Regions from separate parts of the Alteromonas sp. G4i35 genome, predicted to be linked through region 3. Evidence: predicted binding sites of a transcription regulator. Region 3 holds the regulator's gene; each other region holds the start of a gene.

Region 1 (10,270 bases), on a different contig from region 3:
TCGTTCAGCGCTCGCCGCTGAAGTGGATTGGCGCTTTAATAAAAACTGGTTCTTCCATTCTGATGTGCAAGTGACCACTGACACAGACAAAGTTGACTTAAGCAGCGTGGGTATTGAATACCGCAAAGATGATTCGCGCTTTATTCAATTAAGTCATCGCTATGTTCGCGATCTCAGTGGTGAAACCATAGATCAAATTGGTATTTCGGCAAGCTGGCCTATATCTGAAAATTGGCAGTGGGTTGGCCGTACTTACCGAGATCTTGAACGCAATAGAAGTGTAGAAACCTATGCAGGTATCCAGTATGAATCATGCTGTTGGGCGGTGCGATTAGTTGCACAGCGCAGCCTGAACAACCGTTACAATGCTAGCGGCGAGCAGACAACAGACGATTTTGATTCTGGAATATCGCTACAATTTATTTTCAAAGGCATCGGGTCATCTGGTACCCAAAGAAGCATGCTTCAAGACGGTATGTTTGGCTATCGTCAGCCTTATAGTTTAAATTAACCCGCAGTTGAGCGCTTTACAGCGCTTAAATGCAATCAACCAATAATAAAAGAGTGTGTATGAAGTTCATTATCCGTGCATTGATGTTAGGTGCCCTACTCTCGTTTAACAGTGTTGCGCAAGAGGTCATGCTTGACCGCGTGGCTGTAATTGTTGACCAAGGCGTAATACTTGAAAGTGAAATCGATGCGCTAATACAAGACGTTAAACGCAACGCAGAAGCTAATAATCAACAGCTACCGTCAGATCGTGCGCTTCGTACACAGGCCATTGAGCGTTTAATCACTAAGAGCCTCCAGCTTCAAATGGCAGAGCGTATGGGTATTCGCATTAGCGACCCACAGCTAGAGCAGACCATTAGCAACATTGCAGCGAATCAAAATGCAACGATTGAAGAACTTCGTGCCCAATTAGCGGCAGAAGGTATTGCATACGATGATTACCGCGAAGACATTCGCGAAGAAGTTATCATGGGTGAAGTTCGTCGTGCTAACGTACGTCGCCGTGTTTATATTACACCTCAAGAAATTGAAACCTTGATTGACCTGATGGAACAGCAGGGCGCTACTCAAGCTGAATATCGCTTAGGTCACATTCTTATTGGTTTCCCGCCAGAGCCTACAGATGATGATATTCAATCGGCACGTGAGCGTGCAGACAAAGTCATTTCACTATTAGAGTCAGGCTCTGATTTTGCTAAAATCGCCATTGCGTCATCATCAGGTAACGAAGCGCTCGAAGGCGGTGACATGGGCTGGCTTAACATTAACGCCATGCCGACGCTTTTTGCTGAAGCTATTCAAAACAAAGACAAAGATGCTCTTGTTGGTCCTATTCGAAGCGGTGCAGGCTTTCATATCCTAAAAGTATTAGATACGCGCGGTATTGAGAAAGTCACGGTGGAAGAAGTAAACTCTCGCCACATTCTTGTTAAGCCGTCAATCATTCTTAGCGAAGACAAAGCTAAAGCCATGCTAAACCGCTTCAAGGAAGAGGTGAAAAATGGTGAAGCTGATTTTGCAGAGCTAGCTAAAGAGCATTCAGAAGATCCTGGTTCAGCCCTTCGCGGTGGCGAGCTTGGCTGGTCGGATCCAAATAATTACGTGCCTGAGTTTAAAGACGCACTTGCACAGCTTGAGCCTGGAGAATTTAGTGAACCTGTTCGTACCGTGCACGGCTGGCATTTAATTCAGCTTATTGAACGTCGTATTGATGACGCTACCGATAAGCGCAAAGAAGATAAAGCTTACCAGCTTATCTTCAACCGTAAATTTTCAGAGGAAACCGAGAACTGGTTACGTGAGATGCGTGATGCCGCTTACGTAGAAGTTGTCGACTCGTAACAATAAGTTATTCATGAGTACACCAATTAAAATAGCAATAACGCCGGGAGAACCGGCAGGTATCGGGCCAGATTTGATCATAAAACTGGCCCAGGAAGCATGGCAAGCGCAGCTTGTCGTGTTTGCCGATGGCGAAATGCTCAAAGCACGAGCAAGCGCCTTGGGGCTGCCATTAACGCTAATCGATTACGATGCCACTAACCCGCAAATTCAAGATGCGGGTTCGTTGTTTATAAAGCAAATAGATAAATCCGTTGACGTTACGCCAGGCGAACTTGATAGCGAAAACGGGTTATACGTAGTAGAAACTCTGCGCCAGGCGTGTCAGGCAAATATGGATGGCGACTTCGACGCCGTCGTTACCGGCCCCGTACACAAAGGCATTATCAACAAAGCAGGGGTATCATTCAGCGGTCATACTGAGTTTTTTGCGTATCAGTCCAATACCATTGATGTGGTTATGCTTCTGGCAACTGAAGGTCTTAATGTAGCGCTTGCCACCACGCATATTCCCCTTGAGTATGTAGCGAAAGCTATCACCCGAGAGCGTCTTCATAAGGTCATTCATATCATCAACACCGACCTTAAATTGAAGTTTGGCGTTAAAGAACCTCACATTTATGTGTGTGGCTTGAACCCTCACGCGGGTGAAGATGGTCACATTGGCACTGAAGAAATTCATACCATCATTCCGGCGCTTAACGAACTAAGAGAAGAAGGCTTAAAGATCACAGGCCCTCTACCTGCAGACACCATATTTCAACCCAAATATCTGGAAAATGCTGACGTAGTGCTGGCTATGTATCACGACCAAGGCTTACCCGTGCTAAAATATAAGGGTTTTGGGGCTTCAGTGAATATCACGCTAGGGTTACCTTTCGTTCGTACATCGGTAGATCACGGTACTGCATTAGACTTAGCAGGAACAGGTGAAGCCGACGCCGGTAGTTTCAGAAAAGCATTGGAAAAAGCCATCGAGCTTGCACATCATCAACAATGAGTAAAACACACTTAGGCCATACGGCCAGAAAGCGATTCGGACAAAACTTCCTTCACGATGATTACGTGATAGGCAAGATTGTTGCGGCCATCGCGCCAAAAAATGAACAAAACCTGGTAGAAATTGGACCCGGTTTAGGCGCATTAACAGATCCTGTTTGTGAAGAAGTAGATGCACTCACAGTCATTGAGCTAGACAGAGATCTTGCTAAGCGATTGAGACACCATCCATTTAACGGCAATAAGCTAACGGTTATTGAACAAGATGCAATGACAATGGATTTCGGTGCTTTGTGCAAAGAAATGCCAGTCAAAGACAAAAAGCTTCGCGTATTTGGTAACTTGCCCTACAACATTTCGACACCACTAATGTTTCACCTTTTTGATCATGCTCACTGCATAGAAGATATGCATTTTATGCTTCAAAAAGAAGTGGTAAACCGCTTGGCAGCAGGACCAGGTTCTAAGAATTACGGCAGGCTTTCCGTTATGGCGCAGTATTACTGCCACGTCATTCCGGTACTCAATGTTCCGCCGGGTGCCTTTAAGCCACCCCCGAAGGTTGATTCTGCAGTAGTGAAGCTAGTGCCGCATCAGGCTCCGCCAGTAGACGTTGAGTCTGTAAATACGCTTGAGCGCGTCTGTGCACAAGCGTTCAACCAGCGCCGAAAAACCATTCGCAACTCGCTGAAAGACAGTTTAAGTGAAGAGGAGATCCGTGAGCTAGGTATCGATCCTACCTCTCGCGCAGAAGTATTATCACTTAACGATTTTGCCACAATAGCAAACGCTGTGTCGGCAAAAGAGCACCAACAAGAGCAGTAAGTTCTCTATGGATGTACTTGATATTAAGGTGCGGGTGAAAACCCGTCACCTTCCCGACCACCTTCCGTCAGATTCAAAGCAATTTGCCTTCGCGTACCACATTACGATTGAGAACAATAGCGACCATACGGTGCAATTACTCAGTCGCTACTGGAAAATTACCGATGCAAATGGCAAGACATCAGAAGTTGAAGGTGATGGGGTTGTAGGCAAGCAACCTATCATGAAAGCGGGCGAGCATTTTGACTATACCAGTGGCGCTGTCATTGACACACCGGTTGGGAATATGGAAGGCTACTATGTAATGGAATTAGAGAGCGGCGAGCGTTTTCGCGTTCCTATCGACGTTTTCCGATTAGCCATTCCAAGTATTCTTCATTAAGGTTTCTATGTCGCAAGGTAACACGTACGTCATTGGTGATATACAAGGCTGTTACGATGGTCTTCGTCGCGCGTTAGATAAAGTAAAATTCGACGAAGAAAACGATACGCTACTCGCAGTAGGTGATTTAGTTGCTCGAGGAGAAGATTCTTTGAGCACATTGCGCTTTTTAAAGTCTCTCGGCAGCCAGTTTAGCAGTGTTTTAGGAAACCACGACCTTCACTTACTTGCCGTTGTAAACGGCATCCGCAAAGCAAAAAAATCCGACAAATTAGAGCCTCTACTTAATGCTTCAGACTTGGCCGAACTTATTGACTGGTTGCGTCAGTTCCCGTTGGCAATGAAGTTAGATGAGCAATCAGTAATGGTGCATGCTGGACTCTATCCTAAATGGTCTATCGATGAGTGCGTTTCACTTAGTGACGAAGTTAGCAACATCCTAAAATCCGACAATTACGCTGCTTTTCTTTCAGAAATGTATGGTAATAAACCCAACAACTGGTCAGATAAACTTAAGGGTGATGAGCGACTGCGTTTTATTGTGAATGCGTGTACGCGCATGCGTTTTGTTCATACCGATGGCACACTCGATTTTGATAACAAATCTCATCCCAGCGCAGTATCCCACAGCACTAGTAGCACGTTAAAACCATGGTTTGAAGTAGAGAATAAAAAGCTCGGTGACGATCAACGAGTGGTATTTGGGCATTGGGCAGCTCTGTCGGGCCAAACGAACAGTCATCAATTTATCGGCTTAGATACAGGCTATGTTTGGGGGCAAAGCATGACTTTGCTAAACCTGAACTCCGCTTCGCTTGTGAGTGTTTCTGCCTAAAACCAGAGTTTACTGGCTCCGCAATTATCCAATTCTCACATATTTACGTGTATAATTTTAAGCACCAACTGGTATTACCAGTTAAACTTTCTACACTTAAGTGCTAAATAAAATAAACATTAAGTTATTGTAGCCGATACACTTACTTACGATAGTAACGATAATGTCTCATTATCTACTCAGTAATTAAGCAAACTAGCTTCTTTAATCGCTATATTTTGTTTGCTGAGACGGGTAATATCGTTAGGGATAAAAATAAAAAACACTCATCCAGGAGTTCCGATGAAAATAACGGTAGCCACACGCGTAATCGGGGGATTTGTAGCGATTAGCGCACTTCTGATCGTCATTAGTGTTGTTTCACTTTATAACCTCAACTCAATAGGCTCAGCAACGGAAGAAGTAAATGACGTTGCATTACCCACAGTAGCAGGCAGCAATGCACTTAAAGCCAGCTTTCTCAATATGGGCCGACTTACCTTCGAGAGCTACATCGAAGAAGATCTAAATGGCTTAAAAGACAAACGAGCGTCTTTTAACTCTGCCAAAGACACCTTTGAGAGTGAATATAAGAAACTGGCGCAGGCCGTTAATAACGAGCCTGAACTAAAGAGCACGCTGAATACTGTACGTGAGTCATATGAAGCATATATCACCAATGTTGAAGCGATGTACAAAAATCACCAAATGTATCTTGATATACGCAACACAATTCAAGACAGACTGGGTGACGCTGAAGACAACGCAGACGATGCATCTACCTACCTTCTAGACTTCTCAGACTTAGATGCTGTTCAGCGCGACCCTAACCTACGACGTGCGGCAGAAATCGGCAGTCAACTTGAGACGTCGCTGCTTTCTTTGCTAACGGTTTCATACGAGTACATTAAAACAGAGACACTGGTTCGTTCACAAACGCTAGGCAACGAAGTTGATTTGGTTGTCGAGAAAGTGGTCACGCAATTAAGCGACATGATGCAAACTGCGGGCGGCCGCGATGATTCTGGTACTCTTGATGATATTAACGACTTGGTTAACAACGCAATCAATGCGATTAAAGCTAACGATGGCGTGGTTCAGCTTCATGTTGATCGTCTAGAGCGCAGAAATGATGCTGAAAAAGCGCTTAACGCTTCAGACTCAAATATCGCGCAAGCGGTTGTCGCTCTAGAAAACCTGCTCAATCTTGCAGACAAGAAAGCGTCACATGTAGAAAGTCAGGTTAACGGCGCCATTGCGACGGGCAACACGTTCGTTATTGTGGTTGTTATTATCTCGATTGCAGTAGCAGCATTTATTGGCTACGTGACCGTTCGCGCAATCACACGTCCGCTTTATCGTGTAAATGAACTTCTGACGGTGGCTTCATCGGGTGACCTTACTCACCGTCTAGACGATTCGGCGCAAGACGAATTTGGTCTTTTAGCCCGAAACTGCAATACGCTAATTGGAAACCTGAAGGAGCTCATTACAGCCATTAACGTTCGTGCTGAACAGCTGGCAGCCGCCTCAGAACAAACGTCTGCAGTGACGGCGCAAACGACGCATTCAATTCAGGATCAGAAATCACAAATTGGCCAAGTAGCAACAGCAACCACAGAAATGCACTCTACGTCTCAACTGGTTGTGCAAAACGCTGAAGATACACTAAGTCAAATTCGCCATGCGGATGCTGAGGCTGAGAACGTGCGCCAAATCTCACTAGAGAATAAGAACACCATTGAGATCTTATCTCGTGACGTTCAAGAAGCGGCAGACGTTATCAATAAGCTTCATCAAGACAGCGCAAGCATTGGTGGCATCTTAGACGTTATCCGTGGTGTTGCAGATCAAACCAACCTGCTCGCCTTGAATGCTGCTATTGAGGCAGCGCGTGCTGGTGAACAAGGTCGAGGCTTTGCGGTTGTTGCTGATGAAGTAAGAACCCTCGCCAGCCGAACTCAAGAATCGACACAAGAAATCAACGCAATGATTGAAGTGCTTCAAGCGGGTGCTGAAAAAGCGGTATCGGTGATGAATCAAGGTAAAGAGCAAACTGCGGCGTGTGTGGCACAAACTGAAAAGGCTACACAGGCATTGGATATCATCTCTGACGCCGTTCACAAAGCCCATGACGTGAGCTCTCAAATTGAGCAGTCTGCCCGTGAACAGAATACGGTATCACAAGAGATCAGCGAAAAGCTTGAAACTATTGTCGGTATCGCTGAAGAGACGACAGCTGGAGCACAGCAAACGTCTGAGTCTAGCCATGAAGTGGCTCGACTTGCTGAAGAGTTACAACAGTCTATCAGACAGTTTAAAGTGTAACGCTTTTTACAAACCTGTTTTAAGAAGGGGCTTTTAGCCCCTTTTTCGTGTCCGACAATTAATCTGGCACACTTTAGGAATGCATAGATAGTTACTTTAGAACAGTTTAACTGAGCATTAATCGGCTTTAATTCGTATAAGGACTATTCGTAACAAACCACTAAAAAAGAATGATATTTTCCCGTTTTCGCTTGCCTCTTTTCATTACTACTTTATTGGCGTCAACAATGATCCAGGCTGAGCCATCATATTACAAAGATACAGAAACCCTTCCCTATTCCATTATCGAGACCCTTGATGAAGATATTGAAGTGAGGCATTACAATGAAGCGTTAGGCGTAATGTCTAGTGGGAATGAAGATAACGGAGCATTTCAACTACTCTTTAATTATATCTCTGGTGAGAATACATCCAGTAGCAATGTGTCAATGACGTCCCCCGTAGAAGTTGGAAAGCGCTCTCAAGAAATTGCAATGACCTCTCCTGTCGAAGTCTCATCTTCAGAAACAATGATGTTTTTCTTGCCCAGCAAATATGACATTAAAAGCGCTCCTGTGCCTACGCACAAAGATGTATCGCTGGTTACTGTACCAGCGAGAACGGTAGCCGCTATTCGTTATTCAGGTTTCAACAAGGACAGCGATAAGAAGCAGTATACGAATAAACTGCTTAAAGCCCTTAGGGACAATAATATTGAGCTTGATGGTGAACCTAGCTATATGGGCTACGACTCGCCTTTCACCCTACCGTGGAATAAACGTCACGAAATCATTGTACCGGTCGACATTTTGAAATCATCTACAAACTGATGTGAAATAAAAACGGCCGCTTTTAAGGCGACCGTTTTTTGGGGTCATTCAGCACAGTAGGTGCTTATTCAAATAACGCCGTGTGAAGCTTGCGAACCACGTCGTCACTGTCGGTCTCGTTAACCAAGAACGATAGGTTGTGCGGGTTGGCGCCAAAGCAAATCATACGCAGGTTGAAATCTGAAACCGCAGCTAAAATCTTGCTAGAAACACCAACAGCGGTTTGCATGTTGTTACCTACAACCGTGACAAGGTCGTAACCTTTTTCTACTTTCACATCACAGATAGTTTCAAGTTCAGCAATGGTTTCTTTGTTTAGTCGCTGAGCCACAGAGTTTGCAGGGTTATCAAGGGTAAAAGATACCGAGATTTCTGACGTGGTAACCAAATCAACACTTAGCTTGTGCTTGGCGATGATGGCAAATACCTGCTGTAGGAAACCTTGCGCGTACATCATCTTCGGTGTTTTCACTGTCACCATTACTTGCTCTTTACGGCGAGTAATAGCACGGTACGGTGGTTCGTGCTCACAATCACGCACAATCCATGTACCGCCCTTTTCTGGCTCTTTGCTTGAACCTACAAACACCTTTATGTCTTTGCGAAGTGCAGGCTCCATAGTGGCAGGATGTAGTACCTTGGCACCAAAGGTGGCCATTTCCGCCGCTTCTTCGAAGCTGAGTTCAGGTAACGGATGAGCAGCTGGCGTGATGCGCGGGTCAGTTGTGTACACCCCTGTTACGTCAGTCCAAATCTCACACGATTCGGCATCAAGCGCTTCAGCAAGTAGCGCCGCCGTAAAATCAGAACCACCACGACCCAGCGTTGTAGTACGGCCTTCCTCGTCAGCACCAACAAAGCCTTGAGTAACCACTATCGCGTCTTTAATTTCAGGTGCCAGCAATTGTTTAGACAGCTTTTCGATTTCTTCGATTTGCGGCACACCTTCTCCAAACTCACTGTCCGTACGTAACACCTTACGTACGTCAAAGTTCATGGTTTTTACGCCCTGCTCTGCAAGCACTGAAGAGAACATCAGCGATGACATCCGCTCCCCCATTGAAAGCAGCTGATCTTTTAAATCATCGCGGTGAAGGATTTCTTCATGAAACGCTAAGCTTCGCATTTCATCTAACAAGTCGTTGAGTTTTGGCTCAACCGCGTCTTTATCTTTCAACTTGTTAAGAATGGCAAGCTCAATATTGATAATGGCCTGACAGGTCTCTTCAATTTGCTGTTGCGTCATAGGTGTGTGCGCTAAGCTTACCAGGTGATTGGTTACACCTGCCGCAGCGCTCACTACCACAATGCGCGTTTTGTCATTACCGGCAACAATTCGGGCGCAGTTTTGCATTACTTCGTAATTCGCAACGCTAGTTCCACCGAACTTAGCTATCGATAAGGCATTTGTCACTATATTTAACTCCAGAATAAAACTAGCATTTCGCTAGCAGCAACCGCGCCTTTTGCGCGGTTAATCAATCGTTATTTGGTCGCCTACTTTTATATTATTCTCGGCAAACCACCCTTGGTTCATTTCCAACGCGTAAAGTACCTCTTTCGATGATCCGACCGACTCCAAACTATGCGGAGTGAGAGGTTTTATATCCGTTATTACGCCTTTTCTGTCGATAAATGCTACGTCTAGAGGAACAAAGGTATTTTTCATCCACATGCCCGCAAACTTTAAGCTAGAAAACTTAAAAAACATACCGCAGTCTTCACACAAGGCTTTACGAAACATAAGACCCTGCGCGCGTTGTTCAAAGGTTTTGGCATACTCAACTTCATAGTGCTTGCCGCCAATCTCAAGTGTAATGGATTCAAAGTCCACTAAATTCAGCGACGATACAGGGTCAACCTGCGCTTTTGCACACCCTAAGGTTAATACAAGTGCAGCAACAATAAAGAAAGATTTTCCCATTAGACATTCCTTTTCGCCATAAAAAAAGCCGGTCACCTTAACGGTCACCGGCTTTGTAGTTTATACACTATTTTAAGCAACATTCAATGTTGGAATAATGCGCGCTTTTGCTTCTTCCTCAGCCTTTTTAAAGCTAGGCATTTTGTCGAAGTTTAAGTAGCGGAATACTTCACCCGACATTGCGTTAATTTTGCTAGCGTATTCCATGTACTCTTCAGCAGTTGGAATGCGCCCAACAATGGCCCCCACTGCAGCAAGCTCTGCTGAGGTCAAATATACATTCGCCCCATCGCCCAGGCGGTTAGGGAAGTTACGAGTAGACGTTGAAAGTACGG
Region 2 (10,270 bases), on a different contig from region 3:
ACCACTTTAGAAAGGGCGACAGGATCCGTTTCTGCGTAATGGGGCACACTGTGACTACAGTGCATATTAAATTCGATTTTTTTGTCTTTTACGCGTACAGAGAACGGCGAGATACATTCGTCGAGCAAGCTGATTAGGTCGACATCTGAAAAGTGCAGGTCGTCTTCAGTGTTATTGATTAATACATCGGTAAGGTTGTTGGTAAGATTAAGAAGTCGATAGCTGGATTGTTCAGCCTGCTGAATTAGTCTGGTACGCTGCTCTTCCATGTTAGGAATAAGTTCAAGAGCACTGATAATTGCACTTATTGGCGCTCTGAATTCATGGCTAATCAGCTGCAAAAACTCTTTGTTTTGCAAATCTCTATCGTCATCCACAACGGCAAGTCTCAACTTCGATTTACCAAACTTTTTAGGCGACTTGTTTGCATTACTTTTGTAAAAAAGCCATGCGATAAAATACCAAAGTACTATGACGACTGCGCCCAAAATAGTAGTGAGAAGCATCTTATTGCGCAACGCCTGAATACGCAGTAACAACGCGTTTTCTTCCGCCTGCATGGCATTGACCATAGGCAGCAGGCTAAATTGCTGTTGAATACGTTGAGTTGCGTCGGCTATCGGCAACTCAATAAGAGTATGAAGTAAATCTAGTGTGGTTTGCGCGACCTGCCGTGCAGACGCGCTATTCAATCCTTCTTTTGCTATTGCAAAGTCTCTTTCGGATAAGACTGTGGGCGAGATTGCTTGGTCTGCACTACTGCGAAGGTATTCAGATATACCTTGAACGGTGACCTGTAGCTCGCGCTTTAAAATAGTGTAATTCGCGGGTCCAGAAAACGCGCTGCTCTCCATCCGAAACGTAAATTGATTGATACTAGACTCAGTGGCAAGAATATTATCCTCTAAGTAACTCTGCTGCTTTAAGGCTGTTATGAGTGCTTGTTGCTTGCTCATCAGCGCGATTAAAACCGCAATAACAACCATAGCGATCAACAGTGCTGTAACACTCACTTTTGAAAAACTGAATGTCCGCGAAATTGATGATGATTTGCGCTGCGAGTGGCCAGCCTGATTTGAGCTCACGTTCATCCTTGCAAGTAATATGCGGTAGAGATACCTACCTTAAATGTAGGCAACTAACGCTAACTTGCAAGGAAGTAGAAAAAAATTACGGTGACTCAACGCGCTTTATATGGTGCCTAATTGAATACAAAAAGCAAAGGCTGGGAATTACCATGACTGCTGTGAGAATAAAGAACAAGCTCCAATTGCCTTCAAGACTATCTACAACAAAGCCGCTGCTAGAAGCGACCAAGGTTCTGCCCGCAACACTCAGGGAGGCCATGAGTGCGTATTGGGTTGCACTAAACGCCCGATTACACAATAGTGAGATAAACGCGACCATGGCAACGGTGCTCCAAGCCCCTGTAAAGCCATCGACAATAACGGTTATGGCTAAAAGAGATGTGGAAGGGCCTGTTTGCGCGATCAGTGCAAATAGTAAGTTAGACGCGGCCATGGCCACACCCGCAATCATTAATCCGCGGTAAATACCGTAGCGAATGTTAACCAATCCACCTAACAGTGAAAACACAATGGTTACCCACCAGTTGAGCAATTTTGAGTAAGTAGCGATATCGCTATTAGAAAAGCCAATTTCTTTATAAAACACGATACTCATGCGGCCTAGAAATGCTTCACCGATTTTAAATAGAAAGATAAACAGTAAAAACGACGCCGCTAATTTAACGCCGTTTCGATTGAAAAATTCGGCGAATGGCGTGACCAGAGTAGTTTGTATCCAGTGAAAAACGGGAGACTGCTTTGTATCTTTGGCTGTTATCTTTTCAAGCAAGGCTTCGCGGTCAATTTGTGGCTCGTTCGCTAAACACGTGGCGCACATTAATAAAGCCATGAGAGCACCGAGTAAAAGATAAATGTTTGGCCAAGTCCAAGATGTCATGTCAGCCAAGAAGAACGGGATAGCACCAAGCCCGCCATAACCTGTCCACCAGCCAGCGGTGGCTACTGAAGACGCAGCTGACATGCCGTCTTTGTCGTCTTGGGCAATACAGTCAATGCGAAAACCATCGATGGCGATATCTTGCGTGGCTGAGGCAATAGCAATAAGCAAACCGATTAATGCAACATAAAACAAATCTTGGTCTGCAGTGAGTTGAGACATCACTAAACACAGCAAAACTACACAGCCTTGCATAGCGAAAATCCAACCTCGTCGTTGACCTAATAGTGGGGGCTTGATTTTGTCGACAAGCGGAGACCAGAGAAAATTAAAAGAGTATGTCGCGAAAATAATGCCGAATAAGCCGATGGCCGAGCGAGACAAACCTTCATCTTTGAGCCAAGCAGATAGCACTGAACCAATCATGATCCAAGGGAAGCCACTGGAAATGCCGAAAAGAAATATACTGAGGTATCGTTTGTCGTTAAACGTTTTTAAAGCGTTGAGCAAAACTGCGGCCTTAGGCAAGAATACAAAAGCATATTGAGCCATGAACCACAGTGAGAAGCAATAACGCGTTGAAGTGAAAGTTTTACTATGGACGAATGCCTACGCAGTCGAGTGGGCAATGACCCAAACCTTCAAGGAAATTCACGCAGTTATTTAGTTCATCTACAAGAAACTGGTCGTTAATTAGCTTGTCTTCATTCCAATAATGCACTTGATGAAGTAAATGCCAAAAAACCCGTTCTTTTTGTGTATAGGGCTGCGTTAAGGTGTAATCAATTTGCCCCCATTCTTCCATACTATCCCAAAAGAATAGCTCGATCTCCTCGATAGGAAGCTCTCCTTGCCAAAATGCTCTCAAATAGAAACACAGCTGCTTTGCTTTGTTATCTACGAAATCTTGAACACTCACAAGTAACTCAACCGTTTATGTTTGCTAAAAGTATTATAGTTCATAACAATCTTACTGCTTAGGACAGAGGCTTGCTATTTACACCATTAAATTTAGGTAATTGTTTTGGATACTAATTTAGCGTAATCGGTTAATTATCGAATTACCACCCTAGGTGGCGAGTCCAACCAATAGTGCTATTTGCAACTATCTGAATATGAGGGGATTTCTGAAACTCCTTTATACTAAAGGCTAATAAATTGCTGGGAATAATTATTTGTCGATAGTGCATCTTTAGTGCGTTTTTTGCGCTAATCTTTCGCTTTTGCGTGGTACTGTTCGCCCAGTCGTTAAATCCACTTAGTGACAGATCCAATATTGGAAAGCTGGACTGCGCTATATTATCTATAACTAATGTGTTCGTTGATTCTTCTGGCCAAAAAGGTGAAATGGCTACGAAAGTGTCTGGATGAAGTTGAGGCTGTTGCTCTACGACGGACAAGTAAGTTGTGGCCAGCATGCCTTGTGCAATGACCATACGGTAGCCTGAATTGTCTTGTAAATAATTATTCAATGCATTGAGTTGTAAACTCAGCGCTGAAGTTGCTGATTCAAAATTGAGATACTGCGTAAGTTGATTACTTCTGGGGTGGATATTTTGGGCTGACATAGACGTAGTTTCAGAGTCTGATATGTCGGTGTTCGTAGATTCAGCAGGTAGGTTCTGCTGGGAAGTGACATTGACCGGCACATTAAACGGACTTATCACTACATTCCAGCCTTTTTCAGCAAGCATGTTGGCAAGGCTATTTCCCTGCGCGAGCGTAAGGCTAGAGGGAAAAGGCTCGGTGAGTATGATAGCCACACCCAAAGGTAATGGTGTTTGCGCTTCAATTTCAATAATTGGGGATTCAACTTCTCCAATCATCAAAGGTTTCACTTCTCCAGGCAGATAGGCGTGACTAACATCTGTGAAAAAGTCACAGTGAGCTGTCATAGGCAATAGCGAAACAATAACAGCAAATGTTAAAAGGAGAGCGTGCCTTTTCATAAAATGTGGTTTGCCTTTACCTTAATCTGGATCTATTCAGCTTGGACAGCATCAAATTAATTCGTACATCAAGCGTATACGAAGGTTATCGGCAGGGTGCGTTAAAACTAAAATGGAGTCTATTGATAAAGTTGAATAGCGTTAAAACGCTACTCAAAACTTTCTGAGAGCGGCTTTGGGCAAAACGGACTAAAAGGGATGGCGACATTAAAGTGCAGCCAATGCCCAAGTGTCGGGTGTGAAAGACTCAAGCTTTCAGCATGAAGCTGTAAACGAGGCGCCATGGATAACGCTTCTTCATGCGCATAGAGTCTATCTCCCAAAATAGGGTGACCCAAAGCAAGCATATGTACTCGCAGTTGGTGAGAGCGACCGGTAATGGGGTAAAGGGCAACGAGAGAATAGGGTCGCTCTTTTTCATCCAGTGTGCGCTCAATGACGTCAAAATGCGTTACGGCTTTTTTACCGCGCTCGAAGTCTACCATTTGCTTTGGCCTGTTTGGCCAGTCGCAAATAAGGGGAAGGTTAACCTCTCCGCTGTCTTGTTCTACATGTCCATGAACCCGGGCGAAGTAGCGCTTTTTAGTTTGACGTAACTCAAATTGTTTCGAGATATGGCGGTGGCTATCTTTATTAAGCGCCAGCACCAAAATACCCGAGGTCGCCATGTCTAAGCGATGCACTACTGTGGCGGTGGGATACACTCGGTTAACCCGGCTAATTAGCGAGTCGCGGTGCTCCAATGCTTTGCCCGGAACGCTCAATAGCCCGCTAGGTTTATGCGCAACCACCATGTCCTCATCTTGATACAAAATATCAAGATAAGGTGTCATCGGTGGGTTATAAACAAAACTTGGGTTCGCCATTATGTACTCGTTACTTCACAGTCGCTTTTGAATGTTTAACCTTTCGAGGTTACGGGTTATTTACCACAATACGAATGGCGTCCAGCTGAACATCTGCATCCTGAATAACTTTATCAAGGGCGTTCATTTGCGTTTCAATAAACTCAATTTCGCTGTCACGTACTGCTGGGTTACGCTTTTGAAGATCGCGCAAGCGCTGTATTTCTTCGTTAAGCGTGCTGTGCATGCTGTTAAGTGCGTCGTGTTGCTTTTGGTTAGCTTGCTGATGGGCAAGCTTACGCGCCTTTTCAATGGCAAGCTCTAGCGGCTGTTGCAAGGCTTTTAGAAGCTGAGCCGAGATCTTACGTCCAATTTTACGCTTAACGTCGAAGCTCAATTCAGACGGGTTTCCTTGCGCATCTAAACACACTCGCACGGGCGTTTGAGGTAAGAAGCGACCCAACTGAAGCGCTTTAGGCGCTTGCGCTTGCAGCACAAACAACGCCTCAACCCAATAAGCGCCTTTTGGCAAAGACGGCTCGGCAATGAAGCCCATGCTGCTCTTTCCGTGTACGTCGGTGAGTACTACGTCCATGGCGGTATGCACAAGTGGATGATCCCAACTTAAAAACTGTACGTTTTCTAGCGTTGTGGCTACACGGCGCTTGTAAGTAACCGTCATGCCTTCTGGGTCAAGACCTGGAAGCTGGCTCACCATCGATTCAGTTGGCATAAGAATAAAGCAGTCATTGCCTTTTTCGTCCTGCTGAACACCAATAGCATCGAATACGCGACCCATAAAGCGCGACAAATCTTGTTCGCTATCAAGGGTAATAATGTCTTCAAGCAGTTGTTCTACGCGGCCTTCACCCGAGGCATTAAGCTCAAGAAGACGATCGCGACCGGCTTCAAGCTGCGCTACGAGCTGGCTATTAAGCGTAACACTCATGTTCACTAGCTCGTCACGCGCGCTCATATCGTCAGGGTGTAAGCAGGCACCAATAAGCAAAGGCTTAACGTCGTCGAACACGCCAGAACCTGTAGGGCAGGTCTTTTCGAAGGCATTCAGCCCTTCGTGATACCAATCTAGTAATACGTGCTGCGCGGTTTTCGCTAAATACGGCACGTGAATTTGTACGGTTTGGGTTTGGCCAATACGGTCAAGACGACCAATACGTTGTTCAAGCAGATCTGGCGTGATAGGCAAATCGAACAGCACCAAATGGTGAGCGAACTGGAAGTTACGGCCTTCGCTACCAATTTCACTACACAGTAGAATTTGTGCGCCGTCTTCCTCATCGGCAAAATAATGGGCCGCTTTGTCGCGCTCCACAATGCTCATGCCTTCGTGGAATACACTGTGGCGAATACCGGTTTGCGTGCGAATAACCTCACCTAACTCTTGCGCTGTACGGGCGCTTGCGCAAATAAGCAGAATCTTTTCTGGCTTAACGCTTTGCATGAAATCAAGCAGCCATTCAACGCGCGGGTCTTGCTTGGTCCAGCTGTTAACCACGCTTGCCATACGTTCAGGATACAGTGAATAGGTTAAGTCGCCGCCACTCACGGCATCTGAATAAACCTCAGGCAAAGCCAGTTCGTAAGCGCTTAATTTACGCATCGGAAAGCCTTCGATATTGGCGCGGCGGTTTCTAAACAGCATACGGCCTGTGCCGTGACAATCGATAAGTTGGTGCAGCAGCGCATGGCGATTTTCCGGCGAGCTTAAATCACCCGCATGTTTCATTACGTCAGGCGCGAATTCTGCGAGTTTGCTGCGTTGTTTGTCGTTAGGCTCGGCGTCTGAAAGTAATGGTGCTACCGCATCGGCCAGTTGGCTGTATTTCGATTCTTCATCTAAGAATGCATCATAGCTATGGAAGCGAGCCGGGTCGAGCAGGCGCAAGCGGGCAAAGTGGCTTTCGTGACCAAGTTGATCAGGCGTTGCGGTAAGCAGTAATACGCCTGGCGTTTGGTTTGCCAGCGCTTCCACACACAAGTATTCTGCAGAGGGAGCCTCACTTGACCACGCAAGGTGATGGGCTTCATCGACAACCATTAAATCCCATCCTGCAGCTTGAATTTGCTGCTGGCGTTTTTCGCTCTTGCTTAGGAAGTCGATACTACAAAGTACCAGCTGGTCGTTTTCAAATGGATTCACAGCGCTCGCGTCAGATGTTTCGTCATCTTGTAAGCCTTCGCTCTTCTCTATAGCCTCGCAACGACTTTCATCGTAAATGGCAAAAGGAAGGTTAACGCGACGAAGCATTTCAACTAACCATTGGTGCATGAGCGAGTCTGGAACCAAAATAAGCACGCGCTCTGCGCGGCCTGTTTTAAGCTGCTGGTGAATAATTAACGCGGCTTCAATGGTTTTACCAAGACCTACTTCATCGGCAAGTAATACGCGAGGTGCGTGTCTGCCGCCTACCTCTGACGCAATGTGGAGTTGGTGCGGAATAAGCGATATGCGCGCACCTGCAAGACCAATGGTGTTTGAACGTAAGTAATCGTATTGATGATCTAAAGCACGCTCGCGCAAATCGAACCATTTAGGGTTGTCTAATTGCTGACTGAACAGGCGCTTTTCAGGTTGGTTCAAGCGAATGTGGCTGTCTAGCATGGTTTCAGGTAATCGCGCTTGCGCTTTGGTGTCTTCGCGAAGCCCGTGATAGATGAAAAGATCTTGGCTTTCTTCTTTTTCAGTAATGGTCATTTCCCAGCCGTCTTGGCTTTTGACCGTTTCGCCAATTTCAAAAATTAGTCGCGTAAGCGGCGCATCTTGCTTAGTATACTTTCGCGCTTCGCCTGTTGCTGGATACAACACTTCGACAGAACGGAAGTCGCTACCAATAACGACACCTAACCCCAGCTCTATTTCTGTGTTGCTTAACCAACGCTGACCAACTGAAAATTGACTATCTGAACTCATAAATCACCAACCTATTTTTCGGGGGGCGGTATTGTACGCATTGCGTTGTGATAAGTCATTAATACTAGCTCATTTGATTTGCGGTTGCAGGTGGGGGGATTGAGTACCTATGCCTTGCGTTAACAAGACGATTAGCACTAGTAGGCCTTCTTTGCTTCACAACGAGAATGCTGGTAGCAAAAGAATAAGAACGTTGACGTGCCCATCAGGCTTGCTTTGTCACAGGGTTGGCGTAAAACTGTCGTATCACTGACCATGGATATTTCTTACTGTTAACCGCGTTACGTTTTTAACGTATGTGAATCGCAGCTAACAGGAGGAAGCGCGAGATGGATATGAAAGTAGACAGTCAAAAGCTTATACAACTTCGCAATGCTAGGGCATGGAGTCAGCAGCATCTGGCAGATGTGTCTGGATTGAGTTTGCGTACTATTCAGCGAATTGAAAAAACACAATCTGCTTCACACGATTCAATAGGCGCACTTGCTTCAGTTTTCGAAACGACGCCCGATGCGCTTTTAATGGGTGAAACCCACGCCACCACAAGTCATCCTCAAGGGCTGCCAACCTCGCAAACTTCTACTGCGGGCGAGAATGCCGCAGCTCATCATTCAATTAAGCTGCAGGGTGACCGGCCAACGTCGTTGAATCCCCAACATGTTCTTTGGATCACGCTAGCGCTCGCCATCAGTTTGTTCGTTGCTATTTATTATGCGCAAACGGTCAATGCAAACAATGGTAGCAACCAAGTAATTGAAGCTGGCAAGCCAGTTAATGTCAGTAGCGAAGTCCTTGAAGATGCAACAAGTTGGCTGGAACTTATCGACAGCGGTGAATATGAACAAAGCTGGAAAGAGAGTGGGGCTATTTTTAGAAGCGGTATTTCAGTAGCTAAATGGACCGAGGCGATGCAGCTAGTCAGGGAGCCATTGGGGGCGGCCAAGTCGAGGGAAATCGCGTTAGCACAAGCGCCAACTTCACTGCCTGGATTGCCTAAAGGAAACTACCTAATTTTGTCGTTCACCACTGACTTTGATTCCCAGACCACAATGAAAGTAGAGACCCTTTCTATGGTGGAAGTTGATGGCGAATATAAAGCAATAGGCTACTTCATTAAGTAGCCTACTCAGGTAACTGGTACAAAGTTTCAATTCCTTGAATGGCTTTGAAAGCATGATCGCTCGTTGCATTGTTGATGGCTTTGATAAGTTCAGGTGCATTGTAGGGCTCTAACAAGGTTAGGAACGTCGCTGTGCCAGGTGGCATGCCACTATTCACTGCTTTTTGAAGTCGCTTCCATACGGTGAACAGCGACTCCTCACCTAACGTTTTTTGTTGCACCACGCTATCGATGGCGCGGTGCATTATCATCCCGCATGAATAATAAAGATTGAAGTGTCCGTTTTTATAAGCACGAGCCAGCGTTGTCTGCGCCAGCCCTTCAGTACAGCTCTCGAAAGCGCGGGTCATTCGGCTTTCAACATAGCTATTGGCGTCTTCGTAGAGGAAGTTCATGGCGATTGCCGCAAAGTAGTCGGCGTTGCCCTCGTGCAGCCAAGACTGATCCTCGTTCTCTGATACACCTTCGGTACTGCCAGGCTGATATAAATGGGCGACTTCGTGAGCAAAGAACCAAAGTGTTTGGTTAACAAAGCTGCTGTTATTGGCCTGCTCATTTAAGTCTTGTCTGTTCCAATGCATAAATATCTGGTTAGGTAGTGTTCCACCTTGTGTAGAGTGATCATCTACGTTTGCATAAGAGGCAAATAACATGGACTTTTCGCCCTTAAGCGGATTAAGAGAATGGGAGAAAAACGCCATCATGTTGGGTATATCTTCTTCTAGCGAAGCTTTAATGCTTTCAGGAAGCCCGGGATCAATTAGGGCAACCACATCATCGGTAATAATTGGCTGTTGCTTACCCACATACACGACTCTTCCATCATTGTTATCTGTCCACGACACGCTGCTTTTCATTACTTTGCCATTCAACACTATGTGTTCATCACTGGGAACATTGAGTGTCAGGTGCCATTTATTATCTTCTTCAGTACAGGTATTAGCACAAGCAAACAGTCGCCCAGAGTGAAAGGCATTTCCACCATCAGAAAAAGGAGAAAATGGTGCGTAATCTTTACCCAAGTGTTTATAGGTGGGCGTCAGTAAAAATGACACGGTAGAGAGGGGCTTGCCTGACTTCGAACGTACAAGTTCTTGGTGTTTGACGTTATCAAAGACGATTTCTATGTCGTTGTCTTGCGCGAACCAACGTGCTGTTCTTGATGTATCTGGGTTTCTAACAAAAGCCAGCGTTTTGGCTGGCGTAGTCAATGTGTAGGTGACTACCCATTTTTCAGACGTGTCAGTCGTGCTTTTCTCAACCTTGATTAGAATGTTAGCAGGGGAAGAATCATTGTGCGTTTGGCTATTCGCCCATGCAATTTCGGCGTTAAAGTACGCTAGTAGCGCTAACGTCATGCTTATGGCCGTTTTTATTTTTGTGATGTTAAGCCAATTCATAGCTGATCTTTCCCTGAGTGTTATTAATTTAAACGCATCCACTTTATTGAGGTGTTGTG
Region 3 (10,270 bases):
TCATGAACCAGTTCGTCAGAACGCTTTCCCAGAGCATCAAGCGTCAAGTATGGATGATACCTCTGTGACGCAGTCAGCGGAGCTTGCGCAAATCAAGGAAGAGCTAGCGTCTCTTCGCGATGTATTGCAATATCAAGTGGCCGACTTGATGGAAGCTAAGAACAAACGTCAAAAACCTGTTCATCAATATCTAATCACCCGTTTAACCGATATGGGGTTAAGCAACGCGTTAGCGAAACAGCTTATTAGCTATACGCCGTCACATTACAACGAACGAGATGCATGGGTATATCTTCTTAACCTATTGGCTAATCGCATAAATGTGACAGGAAACGATATACTTAGCGCACAAGGTGCTGTTGCATTAGTAGGACCAACAGGTACCGGTAAAACAACTACCGTTGCGAAACTTGCTGCCCGCTATGCGCAGAAATACGGTGCAGAGTCGGTTGCGATGATTACCATCGATACGTATAGAATTGCCGCCTATGAGCAGCTAGCGACATACGGAAAGATTATTGGCTGCACGGTGAGAAAAGCGCAGACTAGTGAAGAACTTGCGGATTTATTATTCCAACTTCGTCATAAGCGACTAGTATTGATTGATACGGCTGGATTTAGTCAAAGAGATAGTCGATTAATTAAACAAATTAAGCAGTTTGATAACGGACAAATGCCAAATGTTAAAAAATATTTGGTAGCGCAAGCAAATACGCAATATCCTGCGTTGCAGAGAATCATTCAAGCGTATGATGATATTGAACTAAGTGGCTGTATTTTCACAAAGTTAGATGAGTGCTACTCTTTAGGAGAGGTGCTTAGTGCAGCGGTTGAATACCAATTACCGGTTAGTTATGTCACCGATGGTCAAAAAGTACCTGAAGACATTAAGATTGCAGAAGCGAAATCTTTGGTTTCCGCTGCTGCAAAGCTTTATAAAAAGTACGGTTTGAATCATACTAGTGGTAACAACGCAATTAAAACAGCATAAGCAGTATGATTGACGACCAAGCGAGTAGCTTAAGAAAAATGAAGCAATCACGGTTAATCAAAGTAATCGCCGTCACCGGTGGCAAAGGTGGCGTAGGTAAAACAAACATTACATTGAACACCGCTATCGCCATGGCGAAGCAAGGTAAACGTGTAATGGTTCTCGATGCGGACCTCGGTCTTGCTAACGTAGACGTTATGTTAGGTTTGCGTGTTGAGAAAAACTTATCCCACGTGCTTTCCGGCGAATGTACACTTGATGAAGTATTAGTGACCGGTCCGCACGGAATAAAGATTGCCCCTGCCACATCAGGCACGCAGTCGATGGCAGAATTGTCGCCAACGCAACACGCTGGCCTAATTCGTGCCTTTAGTGAGCTGCGCTCGCAAATTGACGTGCTTATCGTTGATACAGCGGCAGGTATTTCAGACATGGTGTTGAGCTTTTCAAAAGCCTCACAAGACATCATGGTCGTTGTGTGTGACGAGCCTACTTCATTGACAGATGCGTATGCATTGATAAAAATTCTGAATAGAGAGCACGGTGTTTTCCGCTTCAAAGTTGTGGCTAATATGGTGCGCGACGTGCGAGAAGGCCAAGAGCTATTTAGTAAATTAAGCAAAGTGACAGGGCGTTTTTTAGATGTTGCACTAGAATTAGTGGCGACAGTACCGTTTGACGAGAACATTCGTAAAGCAGTGCGTAAACAAACAGCCATTGTCGATGCTTACCCAGGTTCACCGGCAGCCGTTGCAATAACACAGTTGGCGAGTAAAGCCTTAACATGGCCTATTCCAGCGCAGCCAGGTGGCCATTTAGAGTTTTTCATTGAACAATTAGTTGCAGAAAAAGCCGTAGGAAGTCAGCGTTGAACAGCAAGGCAGCCGCTTATCAACAACAAACCGATAAAGCGCAGTTAGTCGAAAGACATGCGCCATTGGTTAAGCGTATAGCGCATCACTTGATAGCGCGATTGCCGGCTAGTGTTCTTGTAGACGATTTAATTCAATCAGGCATGATTGGATTATTAGAAGCCGCGCGAAACTTTGATGGTTCAAAAGGAGCCAGCTTTGAAACGTTTGCCGGCATTCGCATTCGCGGTGCTATGCTAGATGAAATTCGCAAAGGGGATTGGACACCGCGTTCAGTTCATCGAAATGGCCGAGCGATCACTGAAGCAATTTCGCAAGTAGAAAGCGAAACAGGCCGCGATGCTAGAGATTCTGATATTGCTGATAAGCTTAATGTAAGCTTGCAGGACTATCACCAAATGCTTAATGAAGTAAATGCCGGAAAGCTGGTAGGTATTGAAGATTTAGGTGTGTCAGAAGATGTTATTTCGACAGAGCAAAATCGAGGTAGCGACGCACCACTGGAAGATTTGATGCAAGGCGCTTTCCAAAAAGCGCTTGCCCATGCAATTACGACATTACCTGAAAGAGAAGCGATTGTACTTTCGCTGTATTATGATGAAGAGCTGAACCTAAGAGAAATTGGTGAGGTTCTTGATGTAAGTGAATCGAGAGTCAGTCAAATTCACAGTCAGGCCATGTTAAAACTCAAATCACGAATGAAGTCGTGGCAAGCTGACGAAGAATAGAAATTAATAACAATTAACCCCTCACTGGAGGCTATTTTGGACAAAAGCATGAAAATTCTCGTGGTCGATGATTTTTCTACCATGAGACGTATCATCAAAAACCTACTTAAAGATTTGGGTTTTTCCAACATCCAGGAAGCGGATGACGGAAGTACTGCATTGCCTATGTTGCAGCAAGGTGATTTCGATTTCGTAGTTACCGATTGGAACATGCCTGGAATGCAGGGTATTGACTTGCTTCGCGCGATTAGAGCCGATGACAAGCTCAAGCACCTACCAGTACTTATGGTTACTGCTGAAGCGAAGAAAGAGCAAATTGTTGCCGCCGCGCAAGCAGGTGTTAATGGCTACGTTGTTAAGCCGTTCACTGCAGCAACACTTAAAGAAAAATTAGATAAAATATTCGAACGTTTAGGTTGATCCAGACGCTCACCAGAGAAATGAGGTTTACTGGATGTCAACGAATGTAAACGTTCCAATTTCGTTGGAAGAAGCAAAACAGCTTGTCACCTACCTTGAAGAGGGTGACAACGCTTCAGCCAATGCCCTATTAGAAGCGGCCTCAATGAAAGAAAACGTTGAGTTATTTGCCGAAGTAGGGAAACTGACGCGTCAGCTCCATGACGCGCTGAATAATTTCCAAATAGACGACCGCATTAAAAATCTCGCGACCGATGATATTCCCGATGCACAATCCCGCCTAACCTACGTAATTGAAGAAACTGAAAAAGCTGCTAATACTACTATGGATGCCGTTGAAGCGAGCATGCCTATAGCTGAAATGCTGTCGGCGCGCATCGAAAAGGTTATGCCTGAGTGGAAGAAGCTGATGAATCGCCAAATAGAGTTGGGTGAATTCAAGGCTTTATGCGCAGACTTAGACGAATTGTTGGAAGAAGGTTCGGCACAGTCAGCTAAACTTACACAGTTACTTACAGAAGTATTGATGGCTCAAGGTTATCAAGACTTAACTGGTCAGGTTATTCGCCGCGTTATCGACTTGGTTAAAGAAGTGGAAGACAGCTTAGTTAACATGCTTACCATGTTTGGTGAACGCGACGGTGCAGAACAAACTAAACCATCTAGCGTTAAGGCCGATAAGGTTGATGGTGTAGAGGCAGAAGGCCCTATCATTGATGCCGATAAGCGCGACGACGTCGTGTCAGGCCAAGATGATGTAGATGATCTTCTGTCTAGCTTAGGTTTTTAGGGGAGCGGGCGCATGTCGTTTGATGTTGACGAGGATATATTACAGGACTTTCTAGTTGAGGCTGGAGAGATACTTGAACAATTACAAGAACAGCTCGTTGATCTTGAGAACAATCCTGAAGATGCGGATTTGCTGAATGCAATTTTCCGTGGTTATCACACAGTTAAAGGGGGAGCAGGGTTCCTGTCTCTTACCGAGTTAGTAGAAATTTGTCACGGTGCGGAAAACGTCTTTGACGTAATGCGTAACGGTCAACGAACACTAACCCCTGAACTGATGGATATTATTCTGCAAGCCACAGATGTTGTGGTTGAAATGTTTGAACGAGTGAAAGCTCGGGATCCATTAGAGCCAGCAGATGCACACCTAGTAGACTTGTTACACAAACTAAGTCGCCCGGAATCTCCAGATGAGAATATTTTTGGTGAACAAAGCGCGCCGGCGTCAGAACCTGAGCCCGCGATTGAAGAGCCAGAATTAGTTGTTGAAGAGCCTACTGCACAGGCACCAAGTTCTGGTGATGGCGGCGGTATTGACGAAATCACTGAAGATGAGTTTGAAGCGCTGCTTGATGAGCTTCATGGCTCTGGGGCACCAGGACAGTCCTCAGCGGCTAAAAGCGAACCTGCAAAGGCTGCTGCACCTGCTGCCGCTAGTGATAACGACGATATCACCGACGAAGAATTTGAAGCGCTGCTTGATGATTTACACGGCAAAGGCAAGTTTGGTGGTGAAGAAGCTGCGCCAACGGCAAATACACCAGCTCCAGCACCAGTTACGCCGAGTGCAGCTGATGATGAAGAAATCACCGATGACGAATTTGAAGCACTGCTTGACCAACTACATGGCTCAGGGCAAGGGCCTACCAAGCAGGGAGCCGTTTCAAAGGCGCCAGAGCCTCCTGTAGATAAGGCAGCAACAGAAGCGGTTCAAAAAGCGAAACAAGCAGCGCCAGCTGCGCCAAAATCGACGCCTGCTCCTAGCGCCGCAGCGCCAGCTAAAGCAAGCGCACCTGCTGCACCAAAAGCAGCGCCTAAAAAAGATGAGAAGAAGGCGGCACCAGCTGCGCCTCCTGCTGAGACTACAGTACGTGTAGATACCAAGCGCCTTGACCAAATTATGAACATGGTGGGCGAGCTTGTACTAGTGAGAAACAGGCTAATAAGCTTGGGTATCAACAGTAACGACGAAAGCATGTCCAAAGCCATTGCCAACTTAGATGTGGTAACGGGCGACTTGCAAGGTGCGGTAATGAAAACCCGCATGCAACCTATCAAGAAGGTGTTTGGTCGTTTCCCTCGCGTTGTTCGAGACCTCGCTAGAAGCTTGAAGAAAGAAATAACCCTTGAGCTTGTGGGTGAGGAAACTGATTTAGACAAAAACCTGGTTGAAGCACTGGCCGATCCACTTGTGCATTTGGTGAGAAACTCCGTCGACCATGGTATTGAAATGCCTGATGACCGTGCTGCAGCGGGTAAACCGCGCATGGGTACGGTTCAGCTATCGGCATCTCAAGAAGGCGATCATATTCTTCTAACCATCGAAGATGATGGTAAAGGAATGGATCCTGAAAAGCTTAAAGAAATTGCTATTAGTCGCGGTGTACTAGACGCAGACGCAGCTGCACGTATGTCGGATGTTGAAGCGTTTAACTTGATATTCGCGCCAGGGTTCTCAACCAAAACAGAAATTAGTGATATTTCTGGTCGCGGTGTGGGCATGGACGTGGTTAAGACCAAAATTAACCAACTTAACGGCACCGTGAACATAGATTCACAGCTAGGAAAAGGCACGCGACTGGATATCAAAGTTCCGCTAACGCTAGCCATTCTTCCGACGCTAATGATTGTTGTAGGAAAACAAACCTTTGCGTTACCATTAGGTGCGGTGAACGAAATAATAAATATGGACATCAAAAAGACCAACACGGTCGATGGCCAGCTAACAATGATAGTTCGTTCAAAAGCAATTCCGTTGTTCTTCCTTGGTGAATGGTTGATTCGAGGTCCCAAAAACATCGATAGAGAAAAGGGACACGTTGTTGTAGTGCAAATTGGTACACAACAAGTAGGATTCGTAGTAGACGCGCTAATAGGCCAAGAAGAAGTGGTTATTAAACCTCTTGATGCATTATTGCAAGGCACGCCTGGTATGGCGGGAGCCACGATTACATCAGACGGTGGAATTGCACTAATTTTAGATATTCCGAGCCTGCTTAAACGGTATGCGCGTAAACCCATCAAGTAAGGCGATGAATTAACAGGAATAATAATCCATGGTCTTTAAAGTCCTTGTCGTGGACGACTCGACTTTTTATCGTCGTCGAGTAAAAGAAATACTCGATGGCGATAGGGAACTTGAAGTTGTTGGGGAAGCGAGAAATGGGCGCGATGCACTTGAAAAAGCAGAAGCGCTTAAGCCGGATGTGATAACGATGGATGTTGAAATGCCTGTCATGGACGGCATTTCAGCTGTAAAGGCCATAATGGACAAACGGCCTACACCTATTCTTATGTTTTCTTCGCTTACGCATCATGGTGCGCAAGCGACATTAGATGCGTTAGAAGCGGGCGCGCTCGATTTCTTACCTAAGAAATTTGAAGATATCGCGCAGGACAGAAAAGACGCATCGCGCTTGTTGTGTACAAAAGTACGCTTAATAGCGCGTCGTGGTATTGGTCTTAAGCGTCCGTCGTTTCGCTCTACAGAGGCAAGAAAGCTTCCTGATAATGCGCCAAAGCAGGCGTTTTTTAAAACATCAGGGTTGCTATCAGGGCATAAAGTCGCAGCTAAACAACCAACCGTTTCGTCTGTTAGAGCAACGGGGAAACAGTATAAGTGTTTGGCGATTGGGGCTTCCACGGGCGGGCCAGTTGCGCTTCAAAAAGTGCTCGCTCCGTTACCCGCAGATTTTCCTTATCCTATTTTGCTTGTACAACATATGCCTGGGACATTCACCACGGCATTTGCTCAGCGACTAGACACAAACTGCAAAGTTAAAGTGAAAGAAGCAGAGCATGGTGACATTTTAAAACCTGGTCATGCTTATCTTGCTCCAGGCGGAAAGCAGATGTTGCTTGAGTCAGTTGGTGCAAATAAGCGCATCGCTATTGTCGACGCTAATGCCAATGATAAGGTGAATTATAAACCCAGTGTGGATCTCACTTTTAGCTCCTTAGCTAAGGCCTATGGTGGGGATGTATTGGGAATTATATTAACGGGTATGGGAGCTGACGGCAGAGAAGGATGTCGGATGCTCAAGGAAAAAGGCGCGACCATTTGGGCGCAGGATCAAGACTCTTGCGTAGTCTATGGTATGCCGCAAGCTGTGGCCGTTGCCAATATATCCAGCAAAAATATAAATATTGATGATATGAGCAGTTGCGTTCAAACCGAAATGCGATAGCAGTTTGAACCGTAATGGAACAGCAAATATGAAAGTGTGGACAGTAGCAAATCAAAAGGGTGGCGTAGGGAAGACAACCACTACGGTGAGCCTTGGTGGCTTGCTTGCACAGCAGGGCAAGCGAGTACTAATGATTGATACTGATCCGCATGCGTCGTTGAGCTATTACTTTGGCATTGACGCAGAAGCGTCAAGTCATTCTGTTTACGATATTTTTATTAAGTCTAATGACATATCTGCCGATAATGTAATGGACTGTTTGTGTCCAACAAAGTTGGATAACTTGTACGTGTTACCCGCAACAATGGCACTAGCAACCTTAGACAGAACAATGGGTAGCGAGCAGGGCATGGGGCTGGTTTTAAAGAAGGCCTTAGCTAAAATAGCAGATGAATTTGATGTGGCTATTATTGATTGTCCTCCAGTGTTAGGGGTATTGATGGTTAATGCACTAGCTGCGTGCGATAAAGTTATTGTGCCTACACAAACAGAATACCTTGCGTTAAAAGGGTTAGACAGAATGATTCGTACCATGGAAATTATGGGACGTTCGTTAGATAAATCCTTTGATACTGTAATTATTCCAACTATGTTCGACAAGCGCACAAATGCGGCGCTAGCATCGCGAAAACGTTTGATGGATGACTATGGTGAACGAGTATGGGAAGGGGTCATTCCCGTTGATACGCATTTTAGGGATGCAAGCTTGGTGCAGCTTCCTATATCAGCGGCATACCCAAAAACACGTGGTGTGTCTGCGTATGAGAAACTTTTAGCGGTATTGGAGAAATAACAATAACATGAGCAAGCAATCGCCTTTTGCCCGTGAAGAAGTGATGGAGGCCTACCTAGATAGCCTTCTCAAAGAGCCAGAAGCACCGGAAGATGTGACTGCGCGCACGGCAAAATTGCTTGAGCAGGCCTCTCAGCAGATGGCTGAGTCAGCACTTGCCTCTACCGCAAACGCCAATGAATCGTTGAAAAACGAACAAGAAGCGTTAGCGGAAAAAGTTACATCGTTAATTGAAACGCAAAAAGCAGAGACCATTGAGAGTGAGAAACACGAGGCTCACACCGAAACTTTAGTAGAAAGTCAGCAAGAAACAGCGTTAAGTCGCTCTGAAAAAACAAAAATTCCACTAAAGGATACTCTCGGTTTTCGCTTTCAAGCGCTATTCTTTGAGGTTGCAGGGTTGACCCTTGCGGTGCCGTTGACATCGCTAGGTGGGATCCACCAAATTGAGAAAATAGGTCCTTTATTTGGGAAACCTGATTGGTTTATGGGTGTAATGTTGCACAGAGAGTCTAAACTAAGTGTTGTTGACTCTGCAAAATGGGTAATGCCAGAAAAATATGACGAAAACCTCGCACAATCGCTTAACTACCGATATCTTATAATGTTAGGAGAAAGTACGTGGGGATTGGCGAGCGAAAAGCTTGTTAATACGGTCAATTTGACTACCGATGATGTTAAATGGCGCGAGTCCACAGGTAAGCGTCCCTGGTTAGCGGGGATGGTTAAAGAAAAAATGTGCGCGTTAATTGACGTTGAAGAATTAATATCTATGCTTAACAAAGGCTTAGGCAGTAACGACCAGACGCCATAGTATTGGGAGCCAGGTTCATGAGCGACGAAAGAATAAATAACAACGCCACCGACAGCAACGACGAAGTCCTTCAATGGGTAACGTACCGCTTAGGTGAAGAAACTTACGGTATTAACGTAATGCAAGTGCAAGAAGTATTGCGTTATACCGAAATAGCCCCTGTACCCGGTGCGCCCGATTACGTGCTTGGTATTATTAACCTGCGTGGTAATGTGGTAACTGTCATTGATACCCGTGCTCGATTTGGTTTACCTCCTACAGAAATTACGGACAATACACGTATCGTCATTATTGAATCTGACGAACAAGTTGTCGGTATTCTTGTGGACAGTGTTGCAGAAGTGGTTTACTTGAAATCTTCAGAGATTGATAGTGCGCCTAATGTAGGTACTGAAGAAAGCGCCAAGTTTATTCAAGGGGTGAGCAACCGTGACGGTGAACTACTTATTCTTGTTGACCTGAATAAATTGCTAAGCGACGAAGAGTGGGATGAGCTTAGCAACATCTAAATAAATGAATAGGCAGTGTCACTATCGATGCTGCCCACATTTCCCCAAGGGTTACGTCCATGGATTGGCAGCTTGCTGCACCTACCTTATTAGAACTCATACTGTGTGTTGTTGTAGTTTTGCTTACCGTTGCCGTAGGCGTACTACATTCACATATCAATCAGTTGCGCAAAGCGTTAAGCGAAAGCGAAAATAGCCACGCTGAAGCTATTGCACGTGCCGAAGCAATAGCCAAGAACGCAAACAATCAACAATCTGAAGCGCAAGCACGAAGTTTGGTCATTACTCGTCATCTTCAAGAATTAGATGAAAAGCAAACTGAAATAGAAAACCAACTTCGCGAACTGAAGCTACAAGACCCATCTCTACGCCTATATCAGCGTGCTGCTGACCTTGTTAAACAAGGCGCCAGCATTGATGAAATTATCGAAGCGTGTGACATTCCTCGCGCCGAAGCGGAAATGCTAGTGATGGTACACAAGCAAAATACTTAATATGTCGTACATCATATAAAAAAACGTTTAGACGTCTAGACGTAAAGATGTTGACATATTCCCAGTTATAGACACAATACAGATATTGTAATTTATCACTGGAGCCCTCTATGCCAATTCGTATTCCTGAGCAGTTACCCGCACAGAATGTACTACTAGGTGAAAATATTTTTACCATGGACATGGACAGGGCCGCCAATCAGGATATTCGTCCCCTTGAAGTTGGTATCCTTAACTTGATGCCAAATAAAATAGAGACGGAAGTGCAATTACTTCGTCTACTGTCGAATACCCCACTACAAATCAATGTGGACCTGATCCGTATTGACAATCAAGCGCCTAAAAATACCCCGCAGTCACACATGGATGCCTTTTATCACGATTTCTCAGCGGTAGCGGATAAGAAATACGATGGCCTTATCGTTACCGGCGCGCCCCTTGCGCTTATTGATT

What was found. The regulator FliA, encoded in region 3, starts transcription of late flagellar genes. The targets are predictions, from matches to a motif close to CTAAAGNTNNNNNNNNNNNNGCCGATA.
Region 1: the regulator FliA is predicted to act here: its motif matches at 5,008-5,034, upstream of ACFI6L_RS00835 (HAMP domain-containing methyl-accepting chemotaxis protein).
Region 2: the regulator FliA is predicted to act here: its motif matches at 4,001-4,027, upstream of ACFI6L_RS00270 (DUF3530 family protein).

The regions. Positions count from the first base shown of each region.
Region 1 is NZ_JBHNZD010000001.1:200,204-210,473, reverse strand. It holds gene lptD (LPS assembly protein LptD) at 1-511, shown strand, start outside; gene surA (peptidylprolyl isomerase SurA) at 541-1,854, shown strand; gene pdxA (4-hydroxythreonine-4-phosphate dehydrogenase PdxA) at 1,868-2,854, shown strand; gene rsmA (16S rRNA (adenine(1518)-N(6)/adenine(1519)-N(6))-dimethyltransferase RsmA) at 2,851-3,678, shown strand; gene apaG (Co2+/Mg2+ efflux protein ApaG) at 3,686-4,060, shown strand; gene ACFI6L_RS00840 (symmetrical bis(5'-nucleosyl)-tetraphosphatase) at 4,068-4,895, shown strand; gene ACFI6L_RS00835 (HAMP domain-containing methyl-accepting chemotaxis protein) at 5,178-7,202, shown strand; gene ACFI6L_RS00830 (SOUL family heme-binding protein) at 7,430-8,011, shown strand; gene lysC (lysine-sensitive aspartokinase 3) at 8,076-9,425, opposite strand; gene ACFI6L_RS00820 (DUF192 domain-containing protein) at 9,486-9,935, opposite strand; gene acnB (bifunctional aconitate hydratase 2/2-methylisocitrate dehydratase) at 10,008-10,270, opposite strand, start outside.
Region 2 is NZ_JBHNZD010000001.1:55,899-66,168, forward strand. It holds gene ACFI6L_RS00255 (hybrid sensor histidine kinase/response regulator) at 1-1,085, opposite strand, end outside; gene ACFI6L_RS00260 (AmpG family muropeptide MFS transporter) at 1,171-2,517, opposite strand; gene ACFI6L_RS00265 (hypothetical protein) at 2,561-2,884, opposite strand; gene ACFI6L_RS00270 (DUF3530 family protein) at 3,027-3,914, opposite strand; gene rluA (bifunctional tRNA pseudouridine(32) synthase/23S rRNA pseudouridine(746) synthase RluA) at 4,064-4,780, opposite strand; gene rapA (RNA polymerase-associated protein RapA) at 4,830-7,691, opposite strand; gene ACFI6L_RS00285 (DUF4019 domain-containing protein) at 8,021-8,812, shown strand; gene ACFI6L_RS00290 (gluzincin family metallopeptidase) at 8,814-10,211, opposite strand.
Region 3 is NZ_JBHNZD010000004.1:70,372-80,641, forward strand. It holds gene flhF (flagellar biosynthesis protein FlhF) at 1-991, shown strand, start outside; gene ACFI6L_RS03245 (MinD/ParA family protein) at 997-1,863, shown strand; gene ACFI6L_RS03250 (RNA polymerase sigma factor FliA) at 1,860-2,591, shown strand; gene cheY (chemotaxis response regulator CheY) at 2,628-3,011, shown strand; gene ACFI6L_RS03260 (protein phosphatase CheZ) at 3,046-3,801, shown strand; gene ACFI6L_RS03265 (chemotaxis protein CheA) at 3,814-6,048, shown strand; gene ACFI6L_RS03270 (protein-glutamate methylesterase/protein-glutamine glutaminase) at 6,077-7,207, shown strand; gene ACFI6L_RS03275 (ParA family protein) at 7,236-8,000, shown strand; gene ACFI6L_RS03280 (chemotaxis protein CheW) at 8,008-8,814, shown strand; gene ACFI6L_RS03285 (chemotaxis protein CheW) at 8,832-9,323, shown strand; gene ACFI6L_RS03290 (DUF2802 domain-containing protein) at 9,383-9,817, shown strand; gene metA (homoserine O-succinyltransferase MetA) at 9,928-10,270, shown strand, end outside.